3 regions of the Neobacillus sp. SAB-20_R2A genome follow, and region 3 is predicted to be linked to each of the others. Evidence: riboswitches for the same ligand, from Rfam matches in the RefSeq annotation. Region 3 holds a riboswitch; each other region holds the start of a gene.

Region 1 (3,180 bases), 1.2 Mb from region 3:
CACTAATAAAAAGGCATGGGCAATGTCGGTGCCAACCAGCTCAGATCCTTTCAAGCGGTAGAGATATAGCATGGCAAGGGCAAATAATGATCCTGATCCTATTGAAGTCAGGCCGACAATAAAGCCGAAACCGGCACCGATTAAAATTGTTAATGTTCGTTTTTCCTCAATCGGCCTTAATTGCCAGCGGTTCGGCCTGATTTTATTATCAAAAAATGTCTTAATTAAAATGGCTGTGGCCACTAGAATAAGGACATAGCCAAGTCCATGCTTGATAATTTGTTCTTGATTGTGGAAATATTTTTCAAAGACCTGAAGGATGAGAATGGCTCCTGTTGCACTTGGGACACTTCCGATTGCAAGATACTTCATGAGTTTAAAGTTAATCGTTTTCTGTCTCCAATGCTGAATGACTCCAAACAGTTTGGTAATGGAGTTGTAAACTAGGTCCGTTCCCACCGCAATGGAAGGCTGAATTCCGACCATGATGAGCACCGGGGTTAACAATGCTGCCCCTCCAACCCCTGTTAAACCTACCAATAACCCAACTAATAATCCCATTAATGCAATTCCTATGCTCATGATGGGGGCCTCCTTCTTTTGTGACTAATTCCGAGTAAATATATGTGAATTATAGAGTTTGGAGAAGGTTTTGTAAACACTTTTCTGAATTTATTAAAGAAATATTTTTACAGTGAGGATAGGGGGGAAGCGGAAATTAAAAAAAGCAGGACAAATCGAACGGGAGCCCGCTCGATTTGTCCTGCTTTCGGATATTACTCTAAATAACTTCCAGTTCCCTATTCTGCAATAGGACATTCTGAAGTGTTCTGGTTTCCTCTTCGTTTAAAGGAATTAACGGCAAGCGCAGACCGCCGACATTAATCCCTTTCATATTTAGGGCTGCTTTTACAGGTGCTGGGCTTGGTGCTGCAAATAAAGCTTTCATAATTGGCAGTAATTCACGGTGTGCAGCAGCAGCGCCTGCTAAATCCCCATTTTTAAAGCGTGACACCATATCCTGCATTTCATTCCCGATAATATGAGATGCAACGGAAATCACACCAACGCCGCCAATCGAAAGCACCGGCAAGGTCATTCCATCATCACCGCTGTATAAAGAAAAGTCATCAGCAGTTTGTTTAATAATTTCGGCCATGTCATCCAAGTGGCCGCTAGCTTCCTTAACCGCTACAATATTAGGAATCTGAGAAAGGCGGATGACCGTTTCAGCAGATATATTGACGACACTGCGCCCTGGAATATTATAAAGCATTACCGGAAGAGAAGTAGATTCAGCAATCGCTTTAAAATGCTGATACATGCCTTCCTGGGATGGTTTATTATAGTATGGGGCAACGAGCATGATGCCGTCTACACCGACTTCTTCTGCTAGCTTGGTTAGACTGATTGAGGCTCTTGTGTTGTTTGAGCCAGTCCCTGCAATAACGGGAACTCTCCCGTCCGCAACTTCAACCACAAATTTAAATAAAGCCACTTTTTCCTCAGTTGATAAGGTAGGGGACTCACCGGTTGTTCCACAAACCACCAACCCGTCAGTACCATTCGCTAATAAATAATTTACTAAATCTCTCGTCGCATTAAAATCAATTTCGCCATCCTGATCAAACGGAGTCACTATTGCTGTTAAAACTTGGCCAAAGTACATGAATTTCACCCTTTTAAAATTATTTTTAAAAAGAGGTAAGGCCAAACGCAAAAAGCAGCTGCGGGAAAGGCCCAACAGCTGCATCAGAAACGTTAATTTTACAAGTTCCCCTGCGTGAGATAGCCCTCCATATAGTTTCCTATATGACAATTCTGTATTTATTCAATAACAGAACCAGCTCCGGGAACAATGAGATCCTCAGAAGCTTCGGCAAATTCCCCTTTCCGCCACCGTCAACGGGTCCCATTACCCTCGGATGGTTTACTGATGGTCTTTGCGCCTCTATCCTCACTTCATAAGGTATGAAGTAAGAAGTATGTAATTAAAATTAATATAACAGAATATTCCTATTTGTTCAAGGGTTTTTTATCAAAAACGCTAAAATCGTATATTTATTGACATTTATATAGTATGGGGAGGAGAGGAGGGATTAACAGCCCTACGCTTCTTTTTTGAGTTTTTTCCCAATTATCCTTAAAATGGAGTTAATGTTGAAGAGGTGAATTATTGTGAAAATCGAAAATATTTTAATTGTCAGCCCCATGTATCAGGAGCTTCGGGCATACGTCCAAAATGCGGGCGTCCAAAAGAATTTCCGTTATATCCCCGAGGCTGAAGTGAATCAGGCGGATTTGAAATGGGCGGATGCACTTGTATCTTTTAATCTTAAATCGGATTACGATTACAGTCATTTAAAATGGGTGCACTCGCTCGGTGCGGGAGTTGACCGCTTTTTATATAAAAAGACCTGGGACGATAGTGTACTTTTAACAAGGACAGTTTGTACGTTTGGTCAAAGAATCGGAGAGTATTGTTTAAGCTACATATTAAGAGACTTACAATGTCACGAGGAGTTTCGGGAATTACAGCTGCAGAAAAAATGGCAGCAACGGACTCCGAAGCTATTAAATGAACTCAAAGTGATGGTCTATGGAACCGGTGAAATTGGGCAGGCTGTCGCCAAGCTTTTGTCTAGTTTTGGAGTGGAGGTTTACGGCGTCTCCCAAAGTGGAAAAGAAAAAGAGTATTTTAAAGAGGCTTTGACTGTTGAATCTCATTTTACCATCCTAGGGGAAATGGATGTGATCATCAACACGATGCCGCTGACGGAAGAAACGGCTGGATTTTTTAATAGTCAAGTCTTTCAAAAAGTAACAAATGCCGGTTTTATTAATGTAGGGCGGGGAGCATCGGTGGATGAAGAATCATTGCTGCAAGCTTTGGAAGACGGGCAGGTCCGGTATGCTGTCCTGGATGTGTTTACACAGGAGCCGCTGCCGGAAAATCATCCATTATGGAAACATCCTGGCGTACTGATTACCCCTCATATTTCAGCGGTAACGACACCTGAAGAAGGGGCGGCGTGTTTTTTGGATACACTCAGAAACTTGGAAGAAAACAAACCTCTTAACAATAGAGTAGATACCAATAAGGGATATTAGAATAACAGGAGGATGAACGAAAATGACACGAGTAATCGGCTTTATCGGCCTTGGAAATATGGGAGAGCC
Region 2 (3,180 bases), 1.1 Mb from region 3:
AAATTCGTGTTAATTCCCATGAAGGTGATAATGTTAATGTCAATCTTCCCATTAATCTTGTGAAAGCAGTGTTGAAGGTGGGCACCAGCATTGCCGAAAGAATTCCGCAAGCGGAAAAGTATGTGAAAGATATCAATGTAGATTTGTTAATAGAAGCGATTGAAAACGAACTAGACGGCCAAATTGTGGATGTTACTTCAGCAAATGGCGATAAAGTGTTTGTGGTGATTGAATAAGAATGTTAAAAGTGGGCTTAAAGATAAAACAAAGAAACTTCAATGTACCCGTTCCTTATGTTGTCTTAAATCTTCTAAGTTCGGTAATAACCTCAAGACGATTTATTGGCTTTATCAATAAATCGATTGAAAAAGGCGGGGAAAAGTTCGTCCTTCCACAAATAGAAAAAAGCGATTTAAAGCCTTTATTGGATGGTCTGACCAAGCATAAAGGCCTGTTGTTAGTGGAAACGAAATTAAAAGATGGGACAGAAGTTACCATTAAATTATAGAAAAATGGCTCCCAGGGAGCCATTTTTATTTTTAATTATTTAAATCACACTTCTCCAAAGGAATTACCTTTGTTTTCTTTGTGAATTTATAGCCTAACCAAAGGATAAGGAATAATGGCAGACCGATATAGGATACTAATACACCGTTCCAATCAATATGGTCGCCCATAAATGCTGAATAGTTTTGCCCGATTACGACAATGGCGCAAACAACAAAAGCAAAGATTGGGCCAAATGGGAACAACTTTGATTTATATGGCAATAAGTTTAGATCTTTGCCTTGTGCCACATAAGCTCTGCGGAAGCGATAATGACAAATCGCAATTCCTAACCACGCGATAAAGCCGGACATACCTGAAGCATTTAAAAGCCATACATAAACTGTACCATCGCCAAAAAGGGATGCCAGAAAAGCAAGTGTTCCGACTAATGCTGTTACAATTAAAGCATTAACTGGCACACCATTTTTGTTCAATTTACCAAGGAATTTTGGTGCTTTTCCTTGACGTGCCAAATCCCAAAGCATCCGAGTCGATGCATACATTCCTGAATTACCTGCTGATAAAACTGCTGTTAAAATGACTGCATTCATGACAGAAGCAGCAAATGCGATTCCGGCTTTTTGAAAAACAAGCGTAAATGGACTTACAGCAACATCTCCATTAGCAAGGTTTTCATTTGTATAAGGAATAATAAGACCGATAACAAGAATAGCTAACACATAGAATAAAAGAATTCGCCAAAAAACTTGTTTTACTGCACGTGGGATTGATTTTTCTGGGTTATCTGTTTCACCCGCTGCAACACCTAAAAGTTCAGTTCCTTGGAAGGAAAATCCAGCTGCCATAAAGATTCCAAGCATGGCCATGAATCCGCCATGGAATGGTGCATCTCCAACTGTAAAGTTTTTTAAGCCAATTGCTTCATTTCCCATAATTCCAAAAATCATTAACGTACCAGCAATGATAAAGATCACAACAGTTATAACTTTAATTAATGAGAACCAATATTCTGCCTCGCCAAATCCCTTAACAGAAAGATAATTTAACAAGAACATGATAACTAAAAAGATGCTGCTCCATAATAGTGAAGGAGAATCTGGAAACCAAAATTTCATAATCATTGTTACTGCAGAAAGTTCTGCTGCAATCGTAATGGCCCAGTTGTACCAATAGTTCCAGCCTAGGGCAAAACCAAGGGATGGATCCACGAATTTCGTAGCATAGGTACTAAAGCTTCCTGCAACCGGCATGTAGGCACCCATTTCAGCTAAACTTTGCATTAAGAAATAAACCATAATGCCGATAACGAGATATGATAGAATCGCTCCGCCAGGTCCCGCACTATGGATAGCTCCGCCGCTGGCAAGAAATAATCCGGTCCCGATGGTTCCGCCAAGAGAAATCATCGTAAGATGGCGGGACTTTAAGCTCCGTCTTAATTCATTTTTATTATTTTTTGGACCCGTGGGCCTAGTGTATATTTCGTCTTTTCTTACCTGCGCTGTTTGCATGTTTATGACTCCTTTAAATTTTTTTTATTGGAAGGAGTTTGGAATAAAAAATGCCCTCGAAGCAGATTCGACGGCATTTGTATATACCCCGCATCATACCTTCCGAAAGATAGCTCAACACGTAAAGCTGGTAAGGCTAAACGTGACAGTTCTGTTCCTGTTCGGAGACAGCCCCAGCATGTTTCTCCAGAGAGAAAAACACACTTCGGCAGCTTTTCCTTTCAAACGGAGTCAAAAACATCTCTGCGTCTCGTCCATTTTACTGATAAAAACCGCGACCTCTACCTCATCGGTTTTGATGAGGATTTAATATTAAAAATGATATATTACTAGAGTATATACGTTTTAATAAATTTGTCAATATTATATATTGGAAACGAGGGATTAGGGCTTTTTGTAAGGTGAATATTAATGTAATATGCCTTTATAATTATTCAACTTATTCTTTGGGTGCTATTTCCAGATAATTAATTGTTTTTTAAATATATTAATTAGTTTACATCCTAGCTATGAATCGTTATCATTTTTTTTAAATAAATAGTGGAAAGACAGGAGAAATATTCATGCAGATGGTTGGAATTATTATCGGCTCTTTTATAATTGTAGCTGCATTCAATCTTTTCCTCATCCCTCACGAGGTGTTAAGTAGCGGGATGAGCGGAATTTCGATGATAATAGGAATGATTACCCCCATAAACACAGGAGTGGCTAATCTTTTGTTGAACCTTCCCCTTTTAATCATTGGCTATAAAATGCTGGGAAAAAGATTTATCTTTAATTCAATCTTTTCAGTGTTCGTTATTTCTTTAGGACTTTATTTAGTACCAGTATTTCCAGTCGCGAAAGATACCATCCTCTCAGCAATATTTGGCGGAGCTTTGACCGGTCTAGGGGTTGGAATCGTATTTCGAAGCTCGGGTTCAACGGGTGGATTTGATATCATCGGAATGATTGTTTCCCGGAAGAAAGACTTCCCAATCGGGGTGCTCCTCTCCGGAATGAATGCGATTGTCATTGTAATTAGCGGATTTTTATTCAATTGGGATGCGGCCCTCAATACGTTGGTTTCGATTTTTGTTACAGGAAAAGTGGTTGACGCTATTTATACGGACCATGTCAAATTAACTTTAATGATAATAACAGAAAAGGGCGAAGAAAT
Region 3 (3,180 bases):
CCGGCTGTAAAGCTGTCAAGGGTTAGAAAATTCGCGATTCCATAATATAGGAACATAATTTGAACGATTAACGGAGTCCCGCGGATAAGCCCAATATAAATATCAGAAATCCAATTAAGAAATTTGATAGAAGAGATTTTAAAACTGGCAAAGATGATTCCAATGATTAATGCAAATAGCAGAGAAATAATTGTAATGGAAATCGTCATCCATGAGGCTTTCAAGAAGGCAACACCATGCTCACTGAGGATGCCGATAATATTATGCCAAAAAGTCATGATTTCATTTCAACCTCCTTTGAAAAAACGTAAGCCCCAAGCATGGAGCTTACGTTATCCAATTTTCCTATTTTGCGTCTTAAAGATGTGAGTGTGCTTACTTTTTAAGTAAGTTTTCGTTGAACCATTTTTTGCTGATTTTTTCGTAAGTGCCATCCTTCTGCATATCGTCAATGGCTTTGTTGATTTTATCAGCAAGCTCTTTGTTACCTTCTGCAACCGCAACACTAACGCGGTCCTCATTTAGCAGGTTGCCAATCGGCTTAATTTTTAAACCTTTTTCGTTTTTCGCATTCAAACCGACGATTTTATCAGTAATAACGGCATCTAAACGGCCAATTGCTAAGTCCTGAAGAGCGTTAACATCAGATGGATATCCTTTTACTTGATCGGATAGTTCCAGGGCCATATCTTTCCAAGTGCTAGCCTGGATTACACCGATTGTTTTTCCCTTTAAATCATCTTTTGAAGTAATATTACTGTTGTTCTCAGCCACAAAGATTTGGGCGCCGGATAAATAATATGGGTTTGTGAAGTCTACTTGCTTATCACGTTCAGGTGTTGCTGTCATACTTCCGATAATCGCATCGTATTTTTTAGCTTTTAAACCTTGGATGATCGTTTCCCATTGATTAGTCACAGGATTTGCTTTTACACCAATTCTTTTGGCAATCTCATTTCCAATTTCTACGTCAAAACCAGTTAATTTGTCGTCTTTCTTAAAGTTTAATGGCGGATATTGCCCGCTCATCGCAAACGACAGTGTACCCTCTTTAATTAGACCTAAATCTTCACCCTTTGCCTGGTTTGTTTTAGCTGTGTCTTTCGAACCGCATGCTGCTAAAATCACCAGTAATGCAGAAACTACTAATATCATAAGTTTTCTCATGATGCTTCCCCCTTTTTAATATAAAAAGCACCGTCCATGTGACGGTGCCTGACACCCTCATTAAAAGCTTTGAATTAGATAGTTCTCCACAATTCTTAAAGGAATTGTGACAGTTCTGCCCCATTTCGAGTGCAGCCCCAGCCCTCTGAAAACAGTGATTTCAGATGCTTCGGCGATTTATCCTTTTTCCTATTTTCATAGATTTCACTGAATCTCCAATAGGATACTTATATAAACCGCGACCTCTACCTCATCTCAAAAGCTTAAAGATGAGGAATTAATATTCTTTTCGCAATAATTAGTATAAGTAAATATTTATACATAATCAAGTATAAATTCACTAGAATATTTCCCCATTTGAAAAGACTTGACGAAAATTTGTTAATTGGTATACATTTTTCTACAATACTAATCTTATAAAAAAGGGGTCAGAATGATGCTGCAATGCCGTGAGGATGTATTGGCATTCACGAATCAGCTCGTGAATATCGAAAGTATTGTGAATACAAAGGGTGAAAAAACAATTGCCCAATATTTATATAAATTTATATCTGCTTTTCCTTATTTTTCAAAAAATCCTTCTCACATGACGATGTCTCAAACCATACAAGATGAACATGAAAGATATAATGTATTGGCATTTGTCAAAGGTACAAAAGGGAATAGCCGCCGTACAGTCATTTTGATGGGACATATGGACACGGTTGGAATTGATGATTTTAATCATCTAAAAGAACATGCGTGTTTTCCGGATCAGCTAATGGCTGCGTTAAAGAGGGAGGAACTGCCGGCTTCAGCGAAAGAACATTTAGAATCGGGTGACTGGCTGTTTGGCAGAGGCGTACTTGATATGAAAAGCGGAGTGGCTAGCCATCTCTATCTATTAAAATACTATTCTGAGCATCCGGAAGAGCTTGATGGAAATATCGTCTTTTTGGCAGAATGTGATGAAGAGGACAGCTCTCACGGAGTTTTATCTGCCTTAAAGGTTCTGAAAAGCTGGAAGCAGGAGCATGGTTTTGACTATGCTGCGGCGATCAATTCCGATTTCGTCTCCCCGCGCTTTGCAGGAGATGAAAATCGCTATATCTATATGGGGACAGTAGGCAAGCTTCTGCCATCCTTTTTTATTACTGGTGCAGAAACGCATGTTGGCTCTTGCTTTGAAGGGCTTGATCCTAACTTTATCGCGGCGGAGCTGACGAAGCAGATTGATTACAATCCCGAGCTTTGCAATGAGGCCTTAGGTGAAATCACGGTTCCCCCTGTTTCTTTAAAACAAACAGACCTGAAACCGTCTTATACCGTTCAGACCGCGTTGTCTGCCTATGTATATTACAATTTCTTCATCCATTCCTGGTCTCCAAAGGATGTACTGGTAAAATTAAAAGAGCAGGGTCGGATTGCATTTGAAAATGCCTTGAATGCTTTTGATGAAAGATATAAGCAGTTTAGCAGCTTAAGCGGCGAACCATATTTCAAACATCCTTGGCAGCCAAGAGTGTTCACATATGAAGAAATGGAACAACAGTTGGTTATGGAGCACGGTGATACCTTTATTACGCATATGAATCAATTTAAAGAGAGTTTATTAGAGGATAAGGAACTGGATACCCGCATGTTTGCGGCAAGGGTCGTAGAAGAGGCGTGGAACTGGATGAAGGACAAAAACCCTGCCATTATCCTGTTCTATTCATCACTATATTCACCAAGAATTGAGCTGTCCGGCAAGACAGAACAGGAACAGGCCCTGATTGATGCTTTAAATCAGGCAGTAGAATCGATTCAGCCAGCCTACCCACATCCAATCGTAACGCGGAATTTCTTCCCGTATATCTCAGATATGAGCTTTGTAGCTCTAAGTGATGACGAAGAAGGAATAGAGGCTGTTTCCAATAATAATCCTGGCTGGGGAACAAAGCATTACGTGGAGTACCAAGACATACGCGACTTAAATGTGCCGGTCATCAATATTGGCCCTTATGGACTAGATGCCCATAAAAAGCTTGAAAG

What was found. A riboswitch is a leader RNA that binds a small molecule or an ion and turns the genes downstream of it on or off. The one in region 3 is predicted to bind lysine.
Region 1: another riboswitch for lysine. It lies ahead of dapA (4-hydroxy-tetrahydrodipicolinate synthase); the one in region 3 lies ahead of V5M37_RS25000 (ABC transporter substrate-binding protein).
Region 2: another riboswitch for lysine. It lies ahead of V5M37_RS19350 (amino acid permease); the one in region 3 lies ahead of V5M37_RS25000 (ABC transporter substrate-binding protein).

What each region holds. Positions count from the first base shown of each region.
Region 1 is NZ_CP145895.1:3,850,646-3,853,825, reverse strand. Features, by position in the region: gene V5M37_RS18655 (sulfite exporter TauE/SafE family protein) at 1-582, opposite strand, end outside; gene dapA (4-hydroxy-tetrahydrodipicolinate synthase) at 782-1,669, opposite strand; lysine riboswitch at 1,782-1,962, opposite strand; gene V5M37_RS18645 (D-2-hydroxyacid dehydrogenase) at 2,179-3,111, shown strand; gene V5M37_RS18640 (NAD(P)-dependent oxidoreductase) at 3,134-3,180, shown strand, end outside.
Region 2 is NZ_CP145895.1:3,990,088-3,993,267, reverse strand. Features, by position in the region: gene V5M37_RS19360 (SHOCT-like domain-containing protein) at 1-236, shown strand, start outside; gene V5M37_RS19355 (hypothetical protein) at 239-508, shown strand; gene V5M37_RS19350 (amino acid permease) at 540-2,021, opposite strand; lysine riboswitch at 2,124-2,313, opposite strand; gene V5M37_RS19345 (YitT family protein) at 2,585-3,180, shown strand, end outside.
Region 3 is NZ_CP145895.1:5,060,973-5,064,152, reverse strand. Features, by position in the region: gene V5M37_RS25005 (amino acid ABC transporter permease) at 1-278, opposite strand, end outside; gene V5M37_RS25000 (ABC transporter substrate-binding protein) at 376-1,170, opposite strand; lysine riboswitch at 1,239-1,423, opposite strand; gene V5M37_RS24995 (M20/M25/M40 family metallo-hydrolase) at 1,604-3,180, shown strand, end outside.